Regions from separate parts of the Soonwooa sp. T0.1_25 genome, predicted to be linked through region 2. Evidence: riboswitches for the same ligand, from Rfam matches in the RefSeq annotation. Region 2 holds a riboswitch; each other region holds the start of a gene.
What was found. A riboswitch is a leader RNA that binds a small molecule or an ion and turns the genes downstream of it on or off. The one in region 2 is predicted to bind S-adenosylmethionine.
Positions count from the first base shown of each region.

Region 1: linked by a shared signal. The riboswitch ahead of AC23MB_RS08795 (hypothetical protein) and the one ahead of AC23MB_RS01750 (O-acetylhomoserine aminocarboxypropyltransferase/cysteine synthase family protein) in region 2 are both predicted to bind S-adenosylmethionine.
Region 3: linked by a shared signal. The riboswitch ahead of AC23MB_RS08405 (Na+/H+ antiporter NhaC family protein) and the one ahead of AC23MB_RS01750 (O-acetylhomoserine aminocarboxypropyltransferase/cysteine synthase family protein) in region 2 are both predicted to bind S-adenosylmethionine.
Region 4: linked by a shared signal. The riboswitch ahead of AC23MB_RS11125 (TonB-dependent receptor plug domain-containing protein) and the one ahead of AC23MB_RS01750 (O-acetylhomoserine aminocarboxypropyltransferase/cysteine synthase family protein) in region 2 are both predicted to bind S-adenosylmethionine.

Region 1 is NZ_JBYFBZ010000005.1:117,206-123,362, reverse strand. Features, by position in the region: gene AC23MB_RS08815 (hypothetical protein) at 400-1,275, opposite strand; gene AC23MB_RS08810 (hypothetical protein) at 1,275-1,553, opposite strand; gene AC23MB_RS08805 (hypothetical protein) at 1,907-2,290, opposite strand; gene AC23MB_RS08800 (hypothetical protein) at 2,318-2,578, opposite strand; gene AC23MB_RS08795 (hypothetical protein) at 2,677-3,075, opposite strand; SAM-I-IV-variant riboswitch at 3,203-3,313, opposite strand; gene AC23MB_RS08790 (hypothetical protein) at 3,488-4,918, opposite strand; gene AC23MB_RS08785 (helix-turn-helix domain-containing protein) at 4,908-5,204, opposite strand; gene AC23MB_RS08780 (hypothetical protein) at 5,380-6,157, opposite strand, start outside.
Region 2 is NZ_JBYFBZ010000001.1:368,295-374,451, reverse strand. Features, by position in the region: gene AC23MB_RS01760 (TonB-dependent receptor domain-containing protein) at 1-1,580, shown strand, start outside; gene ctlX (citrulline utilization hydrolase CtlX) at 1,775-2,698, opposite strand; gene AC23MB_RS01750 (O-acetylhomoserine aminocarboxypropyltransferase/cysteine synthase family protein) at 2,783-4,069, opposite strand; SAM riboswitch class I at 4,208-4,308, opposite strand; gene AC23MB_RS01745 (dimethylarginine dimethylaminohydrolase family protein) at 4,374-5,288, opposite strand; gene AC23MB_RS01740 (DMT family transporter) at 5,548-6,157, shown strand, end outside.
Region 3 is NZ_JBYFBZ010000005.1:30,406-36,562, reverse strand. Features, by position in the region: gene AC23MB_RS08415 (thioredoxin family protein) at 1-201, shown strand, start outside; gene recG (ATP-dependent DNA helicase RecG) at 454-2,541, shown strand; SAM-I-IV-variant riboswitch at 2,580-2,672, shown strand; gene AC23MB_RS08405 (Na+/H+ antiporter NhaC family protein) at 2,703-4,019, shown strand; gene AC23MB_RS08400 (GNAT family N-acetyltransferase) at 3,995-4,489, opposite strand; gene dapA (4-hydroxy-tetrahydrodipicolinate synthase) at 4,524-5,396, opposite strand; gene AC23MB_RS08390 (5'-nucleotidase C-terminal domain-containing protein) at 5,562-6,157, shown strand, end outside.
Region 4 is NZ_JBYFBZ010000009.1:7,506-13,662, forward strand. Features, by position in the region: gene AC23MB_RS11105 (AAA family ATPase) at 1-1,261, opposite strand, end outside; gene AC23MB_RS11110 (GIY-YIG nuclease family protein) at 1,507-1,800, opposite strand; gene AC23MB_RS11115 (metallophosphoesterase family protein) at 1,809-3,014, opposite strand; gene AC23MB_RS11120 (hypothetical protein) at 3,011-3,172, opposite strand; SAM riboswitch class I at 3,397-3,501, shown strand; gene AC23MB_RS11125 (TonB-dependent receptor plug domain-containing protein) at 3,611-6,157, shown strand, end outside.

The DNA of each region.
Region 1 (6,157 bases), on a different contig from region 2:
TAAATCAGTTACAAGTTTTATAAATGATTTTGACAAGTAAAATAATTATCTCTTAAATTCACTCTAAATTATGTAACTTCTGACCATCATTGGGATATTGCTATTATGCTCTACCAATATTTACGGATAATTTGAATCAATTGCAAAAGGTTTTTAAAACTTTACAAAAGACAAAAAAGTATTCATAATTAATTGCAATTCAATTACATAAAGCAAATCCTGCGACTTATCTAATGTATTTACTATAGAATCTAAAAAGGCTTATTAAGCATATCAAATCACTTTCAGTTGAAGAATTTTTTCCAAAAAATTGACTTGAAATCAAATTGAAAATGCCCCCACCCGCTGAAAAAAATTGGTTTTCCTTTTGCCTGTGAGGGGGCGTAGTTTATGTATATACTATTTGGTCTCGGATTTATTAGAATTTTTTAACTTTTCTCTCAACTCACCCACCATACACGTTGAGTACAATTCAATTTTTTCCGAACTAATCTTTTTATAGACTTCAATCTTATTAAAACTTAGTAACTTAACACCTGATACATTTCCTGTATTAAAAGAATTTACATATTCAAACAAGAATACCGCAAAAAGGCTGTCGTTCTCAAGCCTTGACCAATCTCTACCATATTCATCTTTATAAGTTTGTAAATCTTTATTTTGTACACTAAAAAACACAGGTACACCTTTAACATTTGCATCAAATAATTCATCAAATTTATCTTCATCTACAAAGACAAAATTTATCATATCAAATTTTCCGAAAAAATTGAAGAAAAAGAAGTCACCATAATAGTAAACTTTGAATAATTCTTTGCTATAGTCAAAATTATTTTGGCTTTGCCTTTCTTTGTTTTCAGCTTTTTCTTCACTCAAAAAATCATTTGAGAGAAAATGTTTTTTGAAAAAATAGCCAAAAGATAGCATATAAGCGACTATCGTAAAAACCAACTTAATCTTATCTCTTCTCGTGGTTTCTCCAAACTCTTCGTCTAATCCATATACCGAATATATGCTTAATAATACCAAGGAAAGTAGAACTAAGCCCACAATAGCTAATGGAATCTTTTTAATTTTATTAGGATACACCATCAAAGCCAGTTCAATACCAACTGTTACTGCAATTAAAGTAGATACAAATTCAGCCCAAATTGATAACGAAGTACCAAAATCATTTTTTTGTAATAAAACCGCAGTTACTATATCAATTATTCTGGACAAAAACATTCCAGCAAATAAAGCTGGAATAAAGAGAATATATCTGATGAGCCTCATTATTCAGTTTTCTTTCTTATCATAAATCCTGTTACAAATCCAAAAAATAGAGTTTCAAGAAGAAAGTGAGCTAAAATAAACCATCCAATGAATTTCAAAATATTCAAAAAGGAAAATTCAAAATCGTCAAACATTGAATAAGCAAAATAGAATGGAACAGCAAACATCAATAGTTTCAGTAGTAACATAATGGCTTTCCCTGTTGTTGAATAAGAACCAATTCCATACAAGTCTAATACAGTATTAATTTTGTAGGGGGTTTGTTTTCCGATAAACATAATAGTTGAGTTTTTATTTCATCAGCCCACAAAATGAAGTTTGTTAAATAGAAAAAGCGTGTGGGTTCAAACATCGTTGTAAGAGGCTCGGCAAAGCCCACAGCAAACAAGTCCTACTAACACACGCCCAGAGGGGCGGTGCATGAGACTTGTTATTCTTGCTGTTAAAATTTTGCCGATTTCTTACAGAATAACAGAGTTCAACGCTCCTATAAAGAATTTATATTAATTTTTTAATTCACTCAATTTCAATTTTCACAAATTTAAAATTTTCTTTCTTTTTATGTCCATATATTTACAGTTTACAATTAAATGCTTTAATCAATCTTTGGTCAATTGTATGATTATTGTAGTTATTTAATAATAGTAAGTTTCGTTTCTGTCATTACTAATCTTCCTTTGAATAAAGAGACTTTGCCTTTCATAAAAACCTTTTTGTTTTCAATTCCCCCAATAGGTGACATGTCAAATCTTTTTTTAAAGATTCGGTCAAAGCAAACTAAATAAAGTTGTTGGAAATATTCTCCTGTAAGTCCTATTTGGAATTCTTTATTATAGAGTCTTATCAACTCATCGTCATCCTCATAATAAAGTCTAAAAAATAAAAACCTGAGGAGATTATTCTGATTGACGTAAACCTCTCCATCTTTTGAAAATCCTGAATTGTCACTTTCATTTTGAGACTTCTTCATTTCATTTAATATATCATTAAAATATTCTTGAAGTAGTTTTTCCATTATAGTTTTTGTTTGATGTTAATTCAATTAAAAATTATTGAGGTTTAATTTTAAGGTTTCTACTTCGCTTTTTAAATCCTCAATTTCTCTTTCTAAATTCAAAACTTTGTCATTTATTTCATCATTGTTAAATGAACTGTCAAAGCTTTGATTTGACCAAACATCTTTTTTTACATTAATGTTCTTTTTGATTGAGTTAATTTCTTTTTGTTGTTTATAAATGATAAAAGTTAAAAAGACTGTAAAGGTTAAAAGTAACAGGGTTAAAATTTTGTTGATTGTTTTCATGTTGAATTAATTAATAGTTATGAGTTATTTTACTTAACAAAGCTTGGCTAAATTAAATTTATAAGGAAAACATTATTTATGGTTTTCTTTATTTTTTATTATTTAATTTTGATTCTAGTGTCTGTTTCCTCTGATTGTTCTAACATAACTGTTTCGTCTGTATAAATAATTAATATTCTGTTTTGCTTAAATTGTTTCATTAATTCTTTTCCAATAATTAATACCTCATCTTTAAAAATATTTTCATCTAAAGGAAATTTAGGATAATTAATAAAATCAATTTTAAGGTGTGGCTCTTTTTGGTTATTCAAAACAATTACTGTTTTTGACACAGAAGCACTTAAATAAATATCTTTTTCTTTTGAAAGCTGTTTTTGTAATTCTGATAGTGATTCAATAACTAAATTTTCATCAATCTGTTTTTGAGTATAGCCATACTCCAAACCAATAAAAATACTTGCTTGCAATGTTTTGATTTTTGTTTCTTTAATTTTCATTTGTAGGCTCGGAGGTTTTCAAGTTATTTTATAACATAACAATACTTTATTGATAGAGAATTTTTAAAATCTTTATCTGAATGGTATTCAATTGAATAATTATGGAAATGTTTACTGAAAATGAAGGAAAACAACATATTTTTATTATTTGGGTTAAATAATCACATCGTTTTAGCACCTTCGCCTGTTGTGGTCAAGCAGGTTGCTCAGTCTTTATAGACTAGTCTTGATGATAATGTAAAAGTAAAGATTATTTTTTTCTTGACAAAATATTAAAATAAAAATGCAAAATACTGTTAATCAATATTTTGCATTATTATTTTCAGCTAATTTTATAAAATCGGCAACATTAGGGAATAATAGGAGTAAATTTTTATTAAGTATTACTAATATAAATATTATAATAATTTAATTACCAATTGTCTATTACTATAATATCTTTTAATATATCTTTTTTTATTGTTGTTACCTCACTTAATAATTGTTCTACCTCTTCCTTTAATAAATGGATATTTTGTTTAGTGGTTACTAAAGAATCGTGAATGCTCCAAATAGGCATGTTTTTATGGTTTTTGTTAATTCTTAAAGCAACATAATCTAATAAGCAGTACGATTCAATATGACTTAACAATTTATCAAAATTTACACATTCATCTTTTATAAATTTCATTATCTTACTTATACTTGGGTAAATTGTTCTAAATTGTTTTGCTTCCTTTGTTGTTGTTCTCGGACTGCTGAAAAAGACTTCCATCATTACAGATTTTGCGTAATCTCTTTTGGTTTCAAAAGATTCTTTAATTCTTGGTTGCTCAAAATCAATTTTCCTTCTTTTTTTTAATTTGCTTCTTGGTTCGATGTAATTGATTTTCATTTTATAAGTTTTTCCTTCTTCATCATTTTGAATTTCTAAATGATTAGAAAAATTTGTATAAAAATCTTCTGTTAAAATAATTTCTACGAATCCTATTATTTCGTCTCTATCCACATCTAAATTACATAGTTCCTCAAATTTCTTTTTAGATATTAATTTTGATGCTCCGATTTGTTTAACCAATTTGTAATCTTTCTTTAAAAAAGCCTTTAGAAAAACCGCAAAAAAGAACGGTTGAGAAGCTCTAATATCAACTGCACTTAATCTATCTTCTTTGTAGTACAAACATTTTCTTAACTCTTTGTTTGTTCTGGTTAAATTAGTATGTAAGCGATTATCAGAATTGGGATTAATAGAATATTTCCAGTCTTTTTTATTATACTCTGATATTAATTGCATTCCCGATTGATATTTGGCGTAATTTAGCTCTTTGTAGGGCTTAATTATCTCAAAAGCTAACATTATATCTATTGTTAAATTATCATCAAAATACCGAACTAAATGAGGTCTCTTTTTGAGATGAAATTCTTTCTTGTCACTTATTGAATTAGCGTTATCATTTAGTTTTTTATTTTTTTCTTTTTCGAATTTTTTCAATAAAGATTTATCTGTAATTATATATTCAATAATATCATCAAATAAATACTTTTCTGTTAATCTGTATTGGTTGCTTGTTCCTTTATCCGTAGAATAATTAAAGGCTTTTTCAATAATTTTACTATCGATAAAAAAATCTAAATACTTTGTATATTTCGAGAAAATTCCTTTTAGTTTTTCAGAATTTAAGCTAACTAAATAATTTTCTTTTTCAGTATTTCTGTAATGACTTGGTAAGCTAATGAATAGACTTAAAAAATAAACGGCAATATCTAATTTGATATGAGGTTTATTATATTCGTTCAATTCTAAAATAAACCCTTCCAAATCTTTTAGAAGGGTTTTTTGAATGAGGACTGTTTTATTCTCCATAACTCATTCTTTTTTGACCGTTAATATACTCCTGAACCTCGCAGTTTCTGTATAATACTCTTCTCCCAACTTTGTGAGAAGGTATTTCTCCACTTCTACTACGATTGTTTAAAGTTCCTTTTGAGATTTTCAGTCTCTTGCAAACTTCTTCTCGTGTCAAATACTCTGAATCTGATTCAGATTTTTTAAATAAATCTGAAAATCTTTCTAATTCACTTGAAACTGCATTTTTTACAATTTCTGCTAAACTTTCAGGTGTTACCTGTACTAATTTTAATGTTTCCATAACGTAATTTTATTTGATTAATAATGGAACAATTAAAATGTGGATTTTGAGGATGGAAAAATTTTTGGTGATTGTTAATTAAAAAAAAAATAACCCTCTGTAATCTTTATGATTAGAGGGTTTTTGAATAATTTTAATATTTTTTCAGAAAAAAAAGTTGCTGTTTTTGTGGATTTTAATAAAAAATATCTTTTAAAGAATCAATTTCAGTTTTATATTTTGGTTTTCTATTGACATCTTTTTTTGCATTACTTTTCATTTTTCTAATGTCTTTAAAGCTCTTATCAATACTTTCAAATTTGAACCTTTCCGCCCACCAATTATCATATTTTGTATTGTTTTGTTTTATACTTTCAATGAAGAATTCTTGAAGGGTAGAGATTAAGTAACCATAATCACTTAGAGTAAATTGTTTATTTGAGTTAAAATGTTTAGAAAGATTAATTTTATTTTGAATTTTATTGTTAATTTTAAAGACTTCAGTAAAATCTTTTTTTGAAGGACTGATATTAATTAGTTCTATGAGTTCATTGTATAGATTTTCTATTTTATCAAAATTTCTATTCCCAAAAACAGTTAGTGGAATCTCATCTTCTCTTTTTATGTCTCTTAAAATAAGATGATTATCATATAGATAAGATACTAATTCTTTCAATTTATTAATATGATAAGCATTTATTTCTTTTTCAGTTGTCAAGCTATATTTTATGTCTAAATCACTATTGTTATCTAATTGTATTAATTTTTGTGAAATAGTAATTTGGTAATTGTTTAATTCCTTTATTTTCAATTCACAGCCCCTCACGAAATCAAATAATTCTTGTTTGTATATTTCAAACCTTTCTAGTTTGGATTGTTTTTCAAAATGGTTAACTACTGTATCGTAAGAATTATCAATAAGGCTTTTGAAAAGTTCAAAATTCAACAGTTCAAGAGTTACATCTGGGTTTATT
Region 2 (6,157 bases):
GTTACATCAACATGGATTATCAATTAACCTACAAAAGTAATCTTGCGTTGTCATGGAACTCTTGGGCGAGTAATAGTAAAGGCGCGACAATTTTACTTAACAACTCGTACAGCAATTACGACGATAACGGAAATCTGACGAATCGTTTTTATAATTTGAGCCGAAATGTGCTCAATAACAGATCTTACAACAATAATTTCAATTTGAATTATGAATTGAAAACCGATGAAGAAGGAAGTAAATTAAATTTGAATGCTGCTTATCTTACCTACAAACGAATTCAAGATTCGGATAACAGAACTTATGCTTCAGACGCCAATTGGAATCAAGGTGCTTTAGCGAATCAAATTATTCAAGATACGCCACAGAATATCAACAATATTTCTGCAATGGCAGATTACATCAAGAAATTTAAAAATGATTTTTCGATTTCGGTTGGTGGAAATTATAATAAAACGAAAACTAAAAATGACACGAAATACGAAAGCACGAATTTCGCAGCAAACGAAGCAACTAAATACAAACCAAACTTATTTGAATATGATGAAAATATCTATGGTTTTTATTTAACATTGGAAAAGAAATTTTCTGATAAATTTTCTGGAAAAATTGGAACACGCTACGAAATCACTAACAGCATCGGGACTTCGGATAATCCGCCAGCAGAACGACCAGACATGGCACTTGTTGAGAAAAACTACAACAATATTTTGCCATATTTAAATCTGAATTATGCGATTAATGATAAGAATAATATTTCGTATGCATTCTCTAGCCGAATGAGAAGACCAAGTTTTTGGGAATTGAATCCCGTACGAAACATCATTACACAAGACAATTACACGCAAAATAATCCATTTGTAAAAGCGTCTTCGATATATAATCAGGAGTTGACGTATATGTTTAAAAATTCATATTTCTTGATTCTTAACCACTCGTATTTTAAAGATGTTATTACGATGGTTCCGTTACAAAGAGATGTTGTCCGTGACGGAAATACGTACAGACAATTGGCTTACATTCGCAGCAATTATGGCGACAAACAAGAAATGTCAGCGATGTTGGGAATGCAGAAAAATTTCTTTAACCAGTATTTAACAACCAATTTCAATATCGGTTTTCAACATAATATTAATAACGGAACTTTGAACACAGATCCAACAACTGGCGAAATTTTTGACACGTATACAAATACAAAAAAATCAACCAGTTTATTAATTCAAACCAACAACACAATCCGTTTGGACAAAGCAAAAACCTGGTTTGCAGGCGTCAACTTCTTTTATGTAGATAAACAACAAATCGACTTTGGACAGTTGCAGAGCCTTGCTAGTTTAGATTTAAGCATCAAAAAACTTTGGAACAATTGGACGTTCGCGGTTAATGTCAACGATGTGTTAAGAACCAATATTGTAAAAATTAAAGATGAACAAGCTGACGGAAATTTCAATTATCTGTCTAATAACTCTTTCCGAAGAGGCTTAACAGCGAGTGTTACATATAATTTCGGAAATCAAAAAGTTAAAAAAGTAAGAGACATCGACAGTGCTGCTGGCGATATCAAATCCAGAACACGTTAATCTAAATTATAATTAAACTTTTCAACAAAAAAACTTCAGCCTGTACTGAAGTTTTTTTTTATTAGGAGCTAATCCTGCTGTCCGCTATATCTTTAGCATTGTCGCTCGGACGGCTCCGCTACGCTCCGCCGCCTCACTCCAACGCCAAAGGATGTCGCTTCCATCAGGGCTAGGGAGTTTGTCATCCATAGAAACTAATCCTTCGGTAAGAAAACCTCAGCCAACATACAACGAGCGCTTCCGCCGCCATTGGTTTCAATGGTTTCAAGATCCGAATATATAATTTCGGAATACTTTTCAATTTGATTTATTTGACTATCAATCAAAGACTTATAAGCCGACTGACTCATCACAAGATAAGTTTTTCCTTCATCATTTCTAACTTGCAGCATATTACCAGCAAACTGTTGCATTTGCGCTTCGGTGATTTCAACAATTTCTTTTCCAGAATCTGCGAGGCTGTTCACCACATTTTGTCTTTCGTCCTCGTCATCAATACATTCTAAACAGATTACTGCAAAACGATCCGCAACGCACATCATCACATTAGTATGATAAATAGGAAGTCGCTCATTATCATAACTTTGGAACGAATGAAAAACAACTGGCGTATAATTGTATTTAGCACAAAACTCACGGAACAACTTTTCATCCAATCTTAAAGAAACAGAACCATAAGCAATTTTGTTATCATGATCGAAAATCATACTTCCGGTGCCTTCCAAGAATTTTTCATCTTGTTCGCTTCCGCTAAGATCATCTATTTTACTGATATTAAAACCTTTAGCTTTAACTTGATCTAAAATATCTTGACGACGTTCTACTCTTCTATTTGGAGCAAACATTGGATAAAGTACAACTGTTCCGTCTTCTGCAAAACTCACCCAATTATTCGGAAAAATAGAATCTGGCGTATGCGGCTCCAAAGTATCTTTAATAGTGATTACGTTAATACCTTTACTTCTAAGTTTTTCAACAAAAGCATTAAACTCCGCTAAAGCTTTCTCCTGAACTTCAGCACCTTTTTGCTCTACCTGAAAATAATTATTCTCCGCCGTTTGGGCATTATAACCGAAAGCTATCGGCTCAATCATCAAAACTGTATTCGTTGTCTGCATAATTTTTAGTTAAGTCACAAAAATAGCAAAGTTCCGCAGAATAACTACGGAACTTTTAAAATTATAATTTTGTTTTCAGAATCGTTAAAATGCTTGTTCAAAATCCGCAATAATATCGTCGATATGTTCAATACCAACACTTACTCGGATTTGTCCTGGCGTGATACCCGCTGCTTTTTGTTCGGCATCACTCAACTGCTCGTGCGTTGTTGATGATGGATTGATAACCAATGTTTTAGCATCACCTACGTTTGCAAGATGACTCGCCAATTTTAATGAATTAATAAATTGAACCGCAGAATCTTTTCCTCCTTTTATTTCAAAATTAAGAACACCTCCAAAACCTCGTTTTAGATATTTTTTTGCATTTTCCTTATCAGTGAAACTTTCAAGTCCTGGATAAATTACTTTTTCGACATTTGGATGATTTTCTAAAAACTCTGCTAACTTTTGTGCGTTAGAAACTGTTCTTTCTAAACGAAGTGATAAAGTTTCTAAACCTAACAACAACTGATGAGAATTAAACGGCGAAATCGCAGGACCAAAATCTCTAAGACCTTCTACTCTAGCTTTAATGATAAATGCAATATTCCCAAAATCTGAATTGACACCAAAAACATCTGTAAACACCAAATCATGATAACCAGCCGATGGTTGAGACAACAACGGGAATTTCCCATTTGCCCAATCAAACTTTCCAGAATCTACAATAACGCCGCCAACACTTGTACCATGACCGCCGATCCATTTGGTCGCCGACTCAACAATGATACTTGCTCCATGCTCAAATGGGTTAAACAAATATCCACCAGCTCCAAAAGTATTATCAACAATCAACGGAATTTTATGCTTTCCAGCGACAGCTGCAATGGCTTCGAAATCAGCTACATTCAGCGTCGGATTTCCGATGGTCTCGACATACAAAGCTTTGGTATTTTCATCAATTAAAGCTTCAAAATCTTCAGGATTGTCGTCTTTTGCAAAACGGGCTTCAATCCCAAATTTTGCAAAACTCACTTTGAATTGGTTATGACTTCCTCCATACAAATATGGTGATGTCACAAAATTATCACCATTTTGCAAAATATTAGTAATCGCAATAAACTGTGCTGCCTGTCCAGAAGAAACCGCCAAAGCGCCAACGCCTCCATACAAAGCTGCAATTCTTTTTTCGAAAACGTCAGTTGTGGGATTCATTAATCGGGTGTAGATATTTCCGAAAGCTTTGAGACCGAAAAGATCCGCAGCATGTTGCGCATCATTAAAAGTATAAGAAGTTGTTTGATAAAGAGGAACTGCGCGACTGTTTGTATCTCTGTCAACGGTTTGTCCTGCGTGCACTTGTAAAGTTTCGAATTTTAAATTGCTCATTTTGTATAAATTTTAAATCGTTAATCAACTAAAAACTTATCCAAGATGTCGAGCAATTGCCGGAAAAATAAAAACTCTTCCGACAAGTCGAAAGAGTTTTTTGAATATTTTTAATAATACTTTTCAAAAAGTGTCTCTGACTTATCTTTCCTCAAATCTTGAGGTTGAATGCGGCACCTTACATTTGCAGGTTGCCAAGATTTCATCGGGTCAATTCCCTCCATCTTTCTGGATAAGTGTAATTCTTATTTCAGAATTACAAAACAAAAGTATTAACTAATTTTTGAATCTGCAAGAAAAATTTTTATTCTCTCACCAAAGGCATAGTAGAACAACGCAACAAACCGCCCATTTTAGAGATTTCTCTGTACGGGATTTCTTCCACCGTAATTCCCCAAACATCACGAAGATGATTGTTCATTCTTGTAAAAGTTTTATCCGAAACAACCACTTCTGGCGAAATTGAAAATACATTAGGAACCATCTCAAACATCTCCTGATCATCAACATGGAAACAGTTTTCTTCTCCAAAAATATCAACAATTAATTGATAATCGCTTTCGTCTACAAAACCATCTTTGTAAATAATGCATTTATCCTTCCCAATCGGATTAAATGTACAATCCAAATGTAAAATTCCTTTATAAGGTTCGGTATCGTTTTTCTTTAATTCAAAATCGAGGATACGTTTTTTTGGAAAATATTCTTTTAGAATTTCGATGGCATATTCGTTAGTTCTAGCGGTTTTAAAACTTCTGTAATCCTGACTATAACAAGTCCCGATAAAAATGAAATCGTCCCAAACAATCACGTCTCCGCCTTCGATATGAGCAGTTTCTGGCAAATTAATGATATTCCGCCAAGCTACTTTTTCGAAAATTTTACGATAAGCTTCCTGCTCATCAGCGCGATCTTCGATAATGTTAGAAATAATCATTTTATCATCAATAACAAAAGCGACGTCACGTGCAAAAACTTGGTTATAATCTTCAATAACTTCTGGACGATAAACTTTGACATTGTGTTTTAGAAGCACCTCTTCGAAAGCCGTCATCTCCGAAACAATATCGACTTCTTTAGGATAAATATTCTTCAGAATAGAATTGTAGGATTTTGCATCATAACTTTCCTCCAATCTTGGTATGCCACCAATGGAATTTGGTTGCCCCAAAACAACAGATTTTAGTCTTCCAGTTTCGTTTTTAATATTAAGCTTCATAAAATTACTCGTCTGTCACAAATATAATGATTGCATAACATTTTCATAGTCGTCTACAGCAGCAATATCATCTATATAAAGCTTAAATAAAAAGAAAATATATCAGCAATAATCAATTTATGGGAAATTTTATCCAAAACCCTTAAAATCAATGGTTAAAACAAACCGTTTAATAAAATTATTGGTTAATTATAAAAAGCTGTACAATAGACTAAATGTAGACAGTTAGTCGTAGCTTTGCAGCGTTTTAACAACAAAAATGAAGACTCAAGGATATATTTTAGCTGCAATTTCTGCGATTTCGTACGGATTAATTCCCATTTTTATACTTCCTATTAAGAAAATCAACTTTTCGATGGATGTGACATTGTTTTATCGATTTTTGTTTTCTGCAATAATGGTTGGCGTTTATTTAGTTTTTAAAAAAGTGAATTTGAAAATTAATAAAGGGGAATTATTAGTCCTATTAATTCTAGGATTATTTTACGCCTTATCTTCGGAGTTTCTATTCCTTGGTTACGATTATTTATCCGCTGGCATTGCATCAACCGTTTTGTTTGTATATCCAGTTTTGGTAGCATTAGTAATGTTTTTATTTTATGGTGAAAAGCTTTCTAAAATGGGTATCGTCTCGCTTCTGTTGACTTTCTTAGGCGTTATTGTGCTTTGTCTAAAAGGCAACAGTCTCGAAATTAATTTTGTTGGATTAGGCATCGTTTTGTTAAGTGCCTTATTTTATGGACTGTATATCATCATCGTTAATAAAGCGAAAATTAATGTATCAGGAATTAAATTATCATTTTATTCAATGCTGTTTACATCAATATATTTCTTGATGAAATCTTTAGTTTTAAAAGAGAGTTTAACAA
Region 3 (6,157 bases), on a different contig from region 2:
TATATGAACATCTCGACGGTCCCGACCATCGTATTTTTGGATGAACATGCCGCTCCAATTACGAGTCTCATGGGTGCACTTTCCGCAAAAGATGTTGAACCTTACTTTTCGATGATTAGTACGCAGGACTACAAAAACATCACAAGTCGTCAACAGTGGGACGATTATCAACGAAAATTCAAATCAAAAATAAAAGATTAAACTTCAGCATTCCTGAAGTTTTTCTTTTTTTAGGAGCAAGAAAAACTCATGGTACTTAGAAAAGTGACTCCCGCTGTACGCTTTATCTTTGCGATGTGGCGTTCGGACGGCTCCGCTAGCGCTCCGCCGCCTCGCGCCACCCCACAAAGGATGCCGCTTCCATCTGGGCTAGAATAGAAACTTTGTCATCCCATTTCATTTTTTAATCCCTGCAAAAAAGCTTAAATTGCCAATTAATTTTTCGTAAAAACTTTGCATCTAGACACGCCCATAGAATTTATAAAAGGTATCGGACCAGAACGCGCCAAACTTATCAAAAATGTTTTGGGCATTCAGAATTTGGAAGATTTCATCAACTTCTACCCTATTCGTTATATCGACAAATCAAAAATCTATAGCGTTTCAGAACTTAATCCAAGTTTAGAACTTGATATTCAGTTAAGAGGAAAAATCACAGACATCCAAGAAGTCGTTTCACAAAAAGGAACACGACTAAGCGCAAAATTCCGTGACCAAACAGGAACAATAGATCTAGTATGGTTCCGATACAGCAAATGGATGAAAGAAAGCATCCCAGTCAATAAAGACTTATTCATCTTTGGAAAAATACAAGCTTTTAACAATAGCTTTTCCATGCCACATCCCGAAATAGAAACAGACGAAGCAAAAGCCATCTCGGGCACATTACTTCCGGTCTATCCAAGCAGCGAAAAACTCACCAAAAGAGGCATTAACAATAAGTTGTTTCAGAATGTTATCTATGAAATTCTTAAAAATCTTCCACAATTAATCGATGAAAATCTCCCTCAAAATTTAATAAAAGCCTTAAAACTTTTGGGAAGATTAGATGCGTTTTACAATATACATTTTCCGCAAAATCCACAGTTGGCACAAGAAGCTGACCGTAGAATAAAATTCGAGGAAGCTTTCTTTTTTCAGTTAGGTTTTGGTTTAAAAAAGCTACATCAACACACCAAATCTATCGGAAATCCTTTCCCTATTGTTGGCGATTATTTTAATAATTTCTACAATAACAATTTACCATTTGATTTGACGGGCGCGCAAAAACGCGTTCTGAAAGAAATCCGAACCGACATGAAGCGGTCCACGCAAATGAATCGCTTGTTGCAAGGCGATGTTGGATCGGGCAAAACGATGGTTGCGCTTTTGACCATGTTAATTGCCATGGATAATAACTTCCAAAGTTGTATGATGGCACCAACGGAAATTTTGGCGCAACAACATTTTAATTCTATTCAAGATTTATTAAAAGACACCAATGTTAGCGTCAAATTACTGACAGGATCTACCAAAACTTCCGAACGAAAAATTATTCACAAAGAATTATTATCTGGCGAACTTTCCATTTTGATTGGGACGCACGCCGTATTGGAAGACATCGTACAATTCAAAAATTTAGGATTGGTGATAATCGATGAGCAACATCGCTTTGGCGTGGCACAGCGTGCTAAGCTTTGGGCAAAGAATAAAATCCCACCGCATATTTTGGTGATGACAGCAACGCCAATACCAAGAACCTTGGCCATGAGTTTTTATTCTGACCTCGATGTGTCGGTTATCGACGAAATGCCAGTTGGGCGAAAACCAATCGTTACCGCGCATCGTCGCGAGAAAGACCGCGCTTATGTTTATAATTTCTGTCACGAAGAATTAAAGAAAGGTCGCCAAGTTTATTTCGTTTATCCATTAATCGAAGAATCCGAAACTTTGGACTACAAAAACTTACAAGATGGTTTTGACCACATACTTAATCATTTCAAAAGTTACAATATTGCGATGCTTCACGGACGAATGAAACCCGACGAAAAAGACCAAGCGATGCAATATTTTGCTTCGGGAAATGCACAAATTATGGTTGCAACAACTGTTATCGAAGTAGGCGTTAATGTCCCAAATGCGTCAGTTATGGTGATTGAAAGCGCTGAAAGATTTGGACTTTCTCAACTTCATCAGCTTCGCGGACGCGTTGGTCGTGGTGCCGAACAGAGTTATTGTATCTTAATGACGTCTGACAAACTTTCTGCAGAAAGTCGCAAACGCATCAAAACGATGTGCGAAACCAACGACGGTTTCAAAATCTCCGAAGTTGACATGGAACTTCGTGGTCCGGGCGATATTTTGGGAACCCAACAAAGTGGTGTTGTCGACTTTAAAAAGTTAAACCTCATGACGGATTCGCAAATTATAAAATTGGCGAAACTCGCTGTAGAACAACTTTTAGAGAAAGATGCACTTCTTGTCCATCCCAATCATCAAAGCATGAAAAACTTCTACATTAGACAATATAAAGGCAAAAACAAATGGTCTAAGATTTCGTAACGATTTGGTACTTTAAGTTTTTACACCTATTTTTGTCACACTTTTATCACGAACCTCAGCAGAGGTAGCAACCTGCAAAACAAGCAAGGTGCTAAAACGATAAGCCAATTTTTGGAAAAAATGTTGAACTATCTTCTGCTGACTTCGCCAAATAACGACGTATGACAACAGAACATAAACCTCGCGAAAGCTTTATCAGCTTGATTCCTTTTTTAGTATTTGTCCTAAGTTTTTTAGGAGCAGGAATTTATCTTAATGACTTTTATGCCTTGCCCTCTCCTATTGCCATGGCACTAGGAATTATCACTGCTTTTCTAATCATCAAACTTCCATTTAAAACAAAAATGGACGAATTTCTGAAAGGTTTGGGTGATAAAAATGTGTTAACTATGTGCGTTATTTATCTTTTGGCAGGCGCGTTTTCTACCGTTTCTAAAGCGTCGGGAAGCGTTGATGCTATCGTAAATTTAGGTTTAGAATATATTCCTGTTAATTATATTGCGCTTGGTATTTTTATATTGGCTTCGTTTTTATCTTTGGCGTCCGGTACTTCGGTTGGTAGCATTGTAGCACTTGGTCCCATCGCTATCGAATTGGCAACAAAAAGTGGCGCCGATGTTAACCTCATCGCAGCGTCACTATTGACAGGCGCAATGTTTGGAGATAATCTTTCGGTGATTTCTGACACGACAATTGCTGCTGCACAATCTTTGGGAAGTAAAATGTCTGATAAATTCCGAACTAATCTTTGGATTGCAGCGCCAGCATTTTTAATAACGATTTTTATTCTACTTTTTAATAATTCGGAAGTTACCCAAATACAGGATTTATCTAGACAAAGCGGCAGTTTTTATCTTTTAATTCCGTACATTTTGGTTATAGGTTTGGCATTTGCAGGCGTTGATGTTTTTTTCGTTTTATTAATTGGTGTTGTCGTGTCAGGAATTATCGGTCTATCAAATAACAGTATGGACTTGTTAAGTTTTGCAAAGGAAAGTTATAATGGTTTTACTTCCATGACTGAGATATTCCTTTTATCCTTATTAACAGGCGGTTTAGCTGCAATTATCGAATATGCGGGTGGTATACGATTTCTTTTAAATAAAATTTTAAAATCGATAAAATCGAGATTTTCTGCAATGTTGGGAATGGGCGTTTTGGTAAGCCTTGTTGATGCTTGTATTGCAAATAATACGATTGCGATTTTGATAACGGGAAAAGTTGCAAAACCAATTTCCGAGCATTATGAGTTTGAACCTCGAAAAATGGCTTCGGTATTGGACATTTTCTCATGTATTATCCAAGGTATTATTCCGTACGGTGCGCAGGTATTAATCTTGGTGAGCTTTGGAAAAAATAAGATTGACTACATCCAACTTATTAGCCAATCTTATTATATTTGGTTGCTTTTGATTTGCGTTTTAGTATTTATTTTCTTGAATAGAAATCAAACTTATAAATTAAATTCCATTAAATAATCGTCCATTACATAACCACTTCCAATATCGAAAACTGCTTCGCCGTAGACTTTGTAGTTTTGAGATTCGTAAAATTGACGCGCAACATTATTTTTATTCACTGTTAAAATAATACGATTATCTCCCACGGATTGGGTATGTTTTTTAACGAGATTAAGACCAAATTTTCCAGCGCCTTTTCCTTTAGCTTCTGGCACAAGATAAATGCGATGCAACTTGGTTGTGTTAGGTTCTAAATGATGTTCGAAACCAACAAATCCCAAAGGCGTTTCATCATCAAATATTAAAAAATAATGATAATTAGGATTTTGAAAATGTTCTAAAATTGCATGTTCAGAATACATCATATCGAGCATATATTCTAACTGCTCTTTTGATAAAATCTTTGAGTAAGTGTCTTCCCAAGAAATTCTGGCAAGCTTCTGTATCAACTCGATATCGAATTGCGTTGCAGGTTTAGTTGTAATCATATTTAAAATAAAAAATGGGCCAAAGCCCACTTAATTATATATTTTTCATTTCAGCTTTGATCCTGTCTTGTAGACCTTCCGAAGCTTTTGTTAAGGGTAATCTCAAAGTATTTTTAATAATTCCCATTTCAGCAAGAATAGTTTTAACACCGCAAGGATTTCCTTCTGCAAAAATTAGTCTTGTGATGTCCACCAACTTGTTATGGATGTCGTAGGCTTCTTTAACTTTACCATCGAAAGCTAGTTGTACCATCGTCGAAAACTCTTTTGGATAAGCTTGTCCAATTACCGAGATCACGCCATTACCACCAGCCAATGTTACTGGAAGCGTATATTCATCATCACCCGAAACCAAATTAAAATTAGCAGTTTTTTTTCTCACAATATCAAAATATTGCAGAATATTTGGCGCCGCTTCTTTAATCATAATCAAATTCGGGAATTCTTTAGCTAATCTTAAAGTCGTATCTGCTTCGATATTTTGTCCAGTTCTTGACGGAACATTGTAGATGATAATATTTTTACCAGTCGCAGCAATTGCTTTATAATGTTGATAAAGTCCTTCCTGATTTGGCTTGTTATAATATGGAGAAACCGAAAGAACCGCTTCAAAATCTGATAAATCTGTCTCCTCGATTTGTTTAACAACTTCCATCGTGTTGTTACCACCAATCCCAAGAACTAACGGCACACGTTTACTATTCACCTTTATGATATGCTCAACAACCTGTTTCTTCTCGTCATTAGAAAGTGTTGCAGCCTCAGCCGTTGTACCAAGAACCACAAGATAGTTAGTTCCGTTATCGATATTGTAATCCACTAACTTTGTTAGAGAATCGAAATCTATCGATAAATCTTCATTAAAGGGCGTTACCAACGCAACACCTACACCTTTTAAATTGCTCATATCTTAAATTAGAATTTACTTGTAAAGTTAAAGTTTTTGTTTGATTCTTTAATTAAATTTAATTTGAAAAAAATCAAAATTTGTTAGCTATAACCTAACATTTTCTAAACAATGCGCCTCGCAAAAAATTCTTAGCTTTGCTTTTTTAAAGTTAAAAGATATATGATGAGGTTTCAGATATATGTTTTAGGAGCGACTTTAGCTTTGCTAACTGCTTGTACATCGCGCCAAAACATTAGTAATATCCAAGCGTATCAAAACATTGTGATTGATAGTAATATTAATGATGATGCAACTTTCAAGGAAGTTATTGCGCCCTACAAAAACGAACTTGAGAAACAGATGAATATTAAAATTTCTCACACTTCTGTGGAACTTAATAAAACTGGTGACAACAGCAATTTGGGAAATCTTCTCACAGATTATACATATGAAGGCGCATTGGCTTGGGCAAAGGCTAACAACATCCTGAATATCGATGGGGCTGTTATCAATATTGGTGGTATCCGAACGATAATTCCTGCAGGTGATATTACGATAAAACAAATTTTTGAAGTAATGCCTTTTGAAAATGAAGTTGTTATTGTTAAATTAAAAGGAAGCGATTTACAAGGACTGTTTGACTATTATCTTAAGGAAAAAACGAATAATCCAGTTTCTCACATCACGATTATTACGCAAGGAAATAATATAAAAACTGGACTTATTTCTGGGCAAAAAATTGAGAAAGACAAAACTTACTACATCGCAACTTCCGATTA
Region 4 (6,157 bases), on a different contig from region 2:
TTTGTTTTTTCGAAAACCATTCGCCAACTTCAATCAAAGTTGCTGACGAAATTAATTGAGTTTTTAAGTTTGATATTTCCTGCTCTTGATTTTGAATTTTTGAGGAAGTTTCTTCTTCTTTTGCTTTAAATTCTTTTACAAACTTTTCTCCTTCAATCGTACTTTCAGCATTTTTTGCAAGTTTGGATTCGTCGGATTTTACATGAAACAACAACTCTAAATCTTGCTCTAGAACTTTTTGTTTCGGGAGCGCATCAACTTTTGGTTGCAATTCTTCTTTTGATTTTTGTAATCGATTCGAATTATCCGTCAACGATTTACAATGTTCGTCCACTAATTTTAATTGCTCTTCCGTAGATTTTAAAAGATTTTGATTTCGATTTCTTTCTTTTAAATCGTCATTAAACAGTTTAGAAACAGATTGATACTGTTTTAATTGACCCTCTTTTGCATCAATTGTTTCCTTATTTTTTTCTAATTCCGAAAAATCAGTTTCTTTTTTGGAAAGCAATTCGAAATCCGATTTCAGATTTTTTAATTGTTGATAATGCGAATTGACTTTTTCAAATTCGAGTTTTAAGTTTTCTTGAGTCGTTTTCGCTTCTCTTAAATTATCTTTTTGAATAGCAATATGTTCTTCCGAAATCGTTTCAAAACCAGAAAGTTTTCCTTCAAGTTGATCGAGTTCGGTTTGGTTTTTCTTATTTAAACCTGAAACTTTATCCTGCAAATCGAATCGATACAGATTGAAAATTTCTTTCATCATATCCGTTCTTTCTTTTGCGCCCAGCTCCAAAAATTCCTTGAATTGACCTTGCGGAATAATAATCGTTCGTTTGAAATTGGAATAATTTAAGCCAATAATTTCCTCCGCATTCACGTGATCCAAAGCTTCCCAAGTTTCATTTTTAAATTCATAAAACACCGCCGAAGCAGGTTTTACGTCTTCAAAATTTTTAGAATTTCGTTTGTATTCTCGCGTTACTCGGAACAATTTATTTTCATGATTGATGAAATCAAATTCAATATATGATCGATTGGATTTTAAGTTCATCATGTTGTACGCACGTTTATCACGGGCGTTCAATCGCTCAGTTTCGCCATATAATGCAAAAGAAATCGCCTCCAAAATCGACGATTTCCCAGAACCAACCGCCCCAAAAATCCCAAACAATCCTGCTTCCGTAAGATTGGAAAAATCGATGCTTTGACGTTCCTGATACGAATAAAGTCCTTCTATAGTTAGTTTCTGTGGAATCATATTTTTTTTAATTAGAGTTCTCGATACGCTGCGCTACTCGAACTGACGTTGTGTTTTAAATATTTAATGATAGCTGAAGATAATCATTATAATTATGTTAACTATTTAATCAAGTTCACTATTCCGACCGATGTTGTGTTTAAGACGTTTGAAAATAAAATTCAGATAAATATTCTTAGTCGGTAACGTTGTTTCGGTCGTCAGTTCGAGTAGATTTTGAAAAAATCGTATCGAGAACTTTAGTCTTATTTTTTTAAATTCTTTTTTGCAAGATTTGGTAAATCTTCAAATCTGCCATCAATCAAAGCTTGCTTTTTAGCTTGAGACCATTTTTTGATTTTCTTTTCAAAGGAAATTGCGAGGTTGATATCTGTAAAATCACAATAATAAACTAATATTAATGGTCTTCTTGTATAGGTGTAAGACCCAAAATGCTTACCTTCTTGATGTTCTATAAGCCTTTGGTGGACGTCCGAGGTTACACCAATGTAGAAAGTGTTATCAGAACAAAGTAATATGTAGACATAAGAATTTTGCATAGAAATCTTTATTCCTTCTGAATTTCTTTAAGCAAATCCATTAATTCTTCATTAGGTTCTTGATTAGCGTTTTTCGACTTGAAATAATCGACGAAAAGAGGCTCTAAATCTTTTGTGATGTCAATTTCAGCGATTTCAGTCTTTTGATTTTCGATGTTTTTCACTTTTGGAATTAAATAAATTATACCGTCATGACTTTGAAAAATTCGTTTGCGATCTTCTGCTTTCAAAAAAGAATCAGATTCGATGGTCAATTCAATTAATGTATTGGGGTTTTGTGTCAACCAAGTGATTGTCTCATCAACATTATCGAAACTTTTTCTAACCAATTGCCGTCCAGATTTTAATTCAATTTTTTCAAAAGAAATGTTTTGGTTGGGTTTTGCATCAATAATGGAAACAAATTTGGTTTGGCCAGCCTCTGAAAAGCTATAACAAAGCGGTGAAGAACTGTAAACAACAGGTTTTTCTTCCGTTCCAATATTTCTAAAGCCGTGCAAATGTCCCAAGGCCGTATATTGAATTTGATTGGGAATTGAATCGGAATACACCATATCTGCATTTCCGATTTTGATTGGTTTTTCACCTTCAGGTTCTTCTAAAAGTGCAGTACCACGCTTATTCATATATAAATGCGTAGTCAAAATATTAACACCGTTTTCATCACAGAAGTCGTCGGTAATAGTTTTCCAATGTTCGGCTAAAGTTTCGTTCAAAGCTTTTTCTTTTTCTTCACCGAAATACTGTTTCAACCGAACTTCATTGGCGTAGGCCGTATGAATTAGTCGAATTGGATATGCGAACTGATTTAATTTTAATTCTAAAAATCCTTCTAGAGAATTTATAATTTTGAAATTTTCTACTTCAAATTCTTGAATTTTAGCTTGAGGATGTCCGATAAGAATAATGCCGCATTCGCGAGCCAAAGGATCTGGCGCATTAATCAAATTGGGAGAATCGTGATTTCCTGCAATGGCGATTACGGGACGTTTTCCGTTGTTTGACAGTCGTTTTAAAGTTTTATAAAAAAGTTCAACCGCCTCAACACTTGGATTGAAATTATCGAACAAATCGCCCGCAATAATTACCATGTTAACCTTGTGTTCATCAGCGATTTCGATGATTTCATTCATCACCGAAATTTGCTCCTCCAATCGTGAAAATCGGTCTAGGCGTTTTCCTAAATGCCAATCGGCAGTATGTAAAATTTTCATGATTCGCTATCTTGTTGTTGATTCTCCTTCTCAATAAAACTGGCTCTAATTTCTTTTAATCTAGCTTTTCGTTTTTCTTCGGATTCTTGAGTTTTCCTCTTCTTTTGGTCGATTTTTTTCTTGTGCGCTTTTCGGTTGGCATCCGTATTTCTGCTCATTTTTAAGCCTATTTAATGAAGCTAAGATAGTGAAGTTTAAAAGGAAAATAAAAAGGAAATCCGTAAAACTAAAGTTTTGTTTTTGTACTTCGTATGCCTTGAATAGTCTTTTAAATGTCAGATTTTCAATCTATTATATATGAAGTGATTTTTGTCACGTTAAAAAATTTTCGTCAAAAAATTTATTCTGCCTAAGTTTGTAGCATGATTGCGAATTGTTGTCATACTTATTAAGAAAGACGGAGGGATCTGACCCATTGATGTCTTAACAACCTGCCAAAATATGGTAAGGTGTTACATTCAGCCTTTGAAAAAAGGAAAAATAAGTTGAAATACGATATTTGTCGGGTATTTAGGATGCCTGTCTATAATAACTTCTTTCAGCTTTGGCTGGAAGAAGTTTTTTTTGCTCTAAACTTAAAAGTAAATTTTTAAAATATGAAATCTAAAATTAATTTTAATCGAGGAAAACAAGTCGTTGTTACGACAGCTGTTGTTTTCTTTTCAGGAGTTTATTCTATTCAAGCTCAAGAAGTTGCAAAACCCAAAGATACAACTTCTGCTAAGCATATTGAGGAAGTGGTGATTGTTGGCTCTAGAAGTGGAGGACGATCAAAAGCAGATAGTCCTGTTCCTGTCGATGTGTTTAACCTAAAAGGTTTGCAAGAGTCGTTGCCACAGACTAACATCAACCAAATTCTTAATTCGATTGCGCCGTCTTTTACATCGACTATTCAGACCAATGCTGATGGAACGGATCACTTGGATCCTGCGCAGTTACGCGGTTTGGGACCAGACCAAACTTTAGTTTTGATTAATGGAAAACGAAGACATACTTCCGCTTTAATCAATGTAAATGGGACGCCAGGAAGAGGAACTGTTGGGACAGACCTTAATGCAATTCCAGCTTTTGCGCTTAACAGAATCGAAGTTCTTCGCGATGGTGCATCAGCGCAATATGGATCGGACGCGATTGCAGGAGTGCTCAACTTGCAATTGAAACGTGATACTGGAAAATTGACTGGACAGTTTAATTATGGAGGTTATTTGACACCGACTGCTAACGATCACACGGGGAATTATGATGGACAACAATTTCAAGTGGACTTGAATTATGGCAACAAAATCGGCAGCAAAGGCGGTTTTTATAATTTAACTTGGTCTTCACAATTCCGTGAACCAACAAGAAGAGCAGGTACAGAAAGTGATCCTATCTACAATGCCTATAATGCTATCGAAAAAAGAGCTGCTGAAAATGGTGTGAACTTGGCGTCTTATTTTAGCAATATTGGACAATTGAAAGGTTCAGCTGGTGAACAAGATTTTGTGAATTTAATACATCAATATGCGCAAGATGTTAGCTATTTCGGTGGCGATTTGCAGTCGAAAATCCAGTCTGCTAATAGTATTTCTGCGTTGCAATCGGTTTTAAATCCGAGTTCTTTTACAAAAGATCAACTGAATTATTTTACCGATCAAGAGTTGGCATATCGCGGTTTAACAAGAAAAGATTTTAACATGCAAGTTGGACAGTCCAAACTTAATAGCCATCAAATATTTGCAAATGTTGAAGTACCAATAAGTGATGACTGGAAGGTCTACACTTTCGGTGGATATTCGACAAGAAATGGTTCTTCAGGAGGTTTTTTCAGACGTCCATCACAATCAAGAACTTTTACTGGATTGTATCTTGATGGTTACTTACCACAAATTAACACAAGCATCCAAGACGTGTCGTTCTCTGCCGGCGTCAGAGGGAAATTTGATGGTTGGAATATTGATCTTAGTAATACTTTCGGTCAAAATAGTTTTGATTATACCATTAAAAATACAAGCAATACCAGTTTGCGATTTGCGTCGCCGTCATCTTTTAAAGCTGGAGGTTTAGCATTTTTACAAAACACAGTTAATTTAGAATTTAATAAATCTTTTGATGTTTTCAAAGGTTTGAATCTTGCTTTTGGACTCGAGCAACGTCATGAAAATTTCAAAATAAATTCTGGTGAGGAGGCTTCTTACACGGCTTATGATGTTAACGGAAATCCTCAGACGCTGACTTCTGTTAATCCTACAGATTTCTTTGGAAATGCTTTGCCAGGCGGTTCTCAAGTTTTTGCTGGTTTTAGAAATGAAAATAAAACAGACAAAAGCAGAAACTCTTATGCAGCTTACGCTGACGCAGAATTTAATTTCACAGATTGGTTGTTAGTTGATGCTGCTTTGCGTTATGAGAATTATTCGGATTTTGGATCGACTTTTAACTATAAATTGGCGTCTAGAATAAAACTTACAGATCAGCTTAATTTCCGTTTTGCAGGATCGACAGGATTCCGTGCGCCGTCTATTCATCAGATTTATTACAACACAACTTCGACTTTGTTTGTCAATGGTGAGCTAAAAGAAGTTGGAACTTTTAGCAACGAATCTCAAATTGCAAAAGGTTTCGGGATTCCGAGTTTAAAACAGGAAACTTCAAAATCAGTGAGCGCAGGTTTTGCATACAAAATCCCGACACTTAATTTAAATATTACTGCGGACGCCTATTACATTAAAATTGATAACAGAATTGTATTGACAGATCAGTTCTCAAGACCGACGGACAAACAGATTGAAGCTAATCCGAACTTACAGGCTGTAAGAAATGAGTTGGACCGTGCAAGTGTAAATGCAGCTCAGTTTTTTGCAAATTCTATCGATACCGAAACCAAAGGTTTGGATGTTGTCGTGAGTCATAATTATAGAACAGGCGATTTCAAATTAAATAATGATTTCGCTATTAACCTTACCAAAACTCAGAAAGTTGGTGATATTCATGCTTCGGATTTGTTACGAAATGCAGGTTTAGAAAATGTTTATTTCTCTGAAAAATCTCGTATTTATTTGGAAGATTCTGTGCCAAAAGTTAAGGCGAGTCTTTCAAATAATTTGTCTTGGAAAGATTTTAATTTTTACTTAAGAAATACCTATTACGGAAAAGTTTGGGGT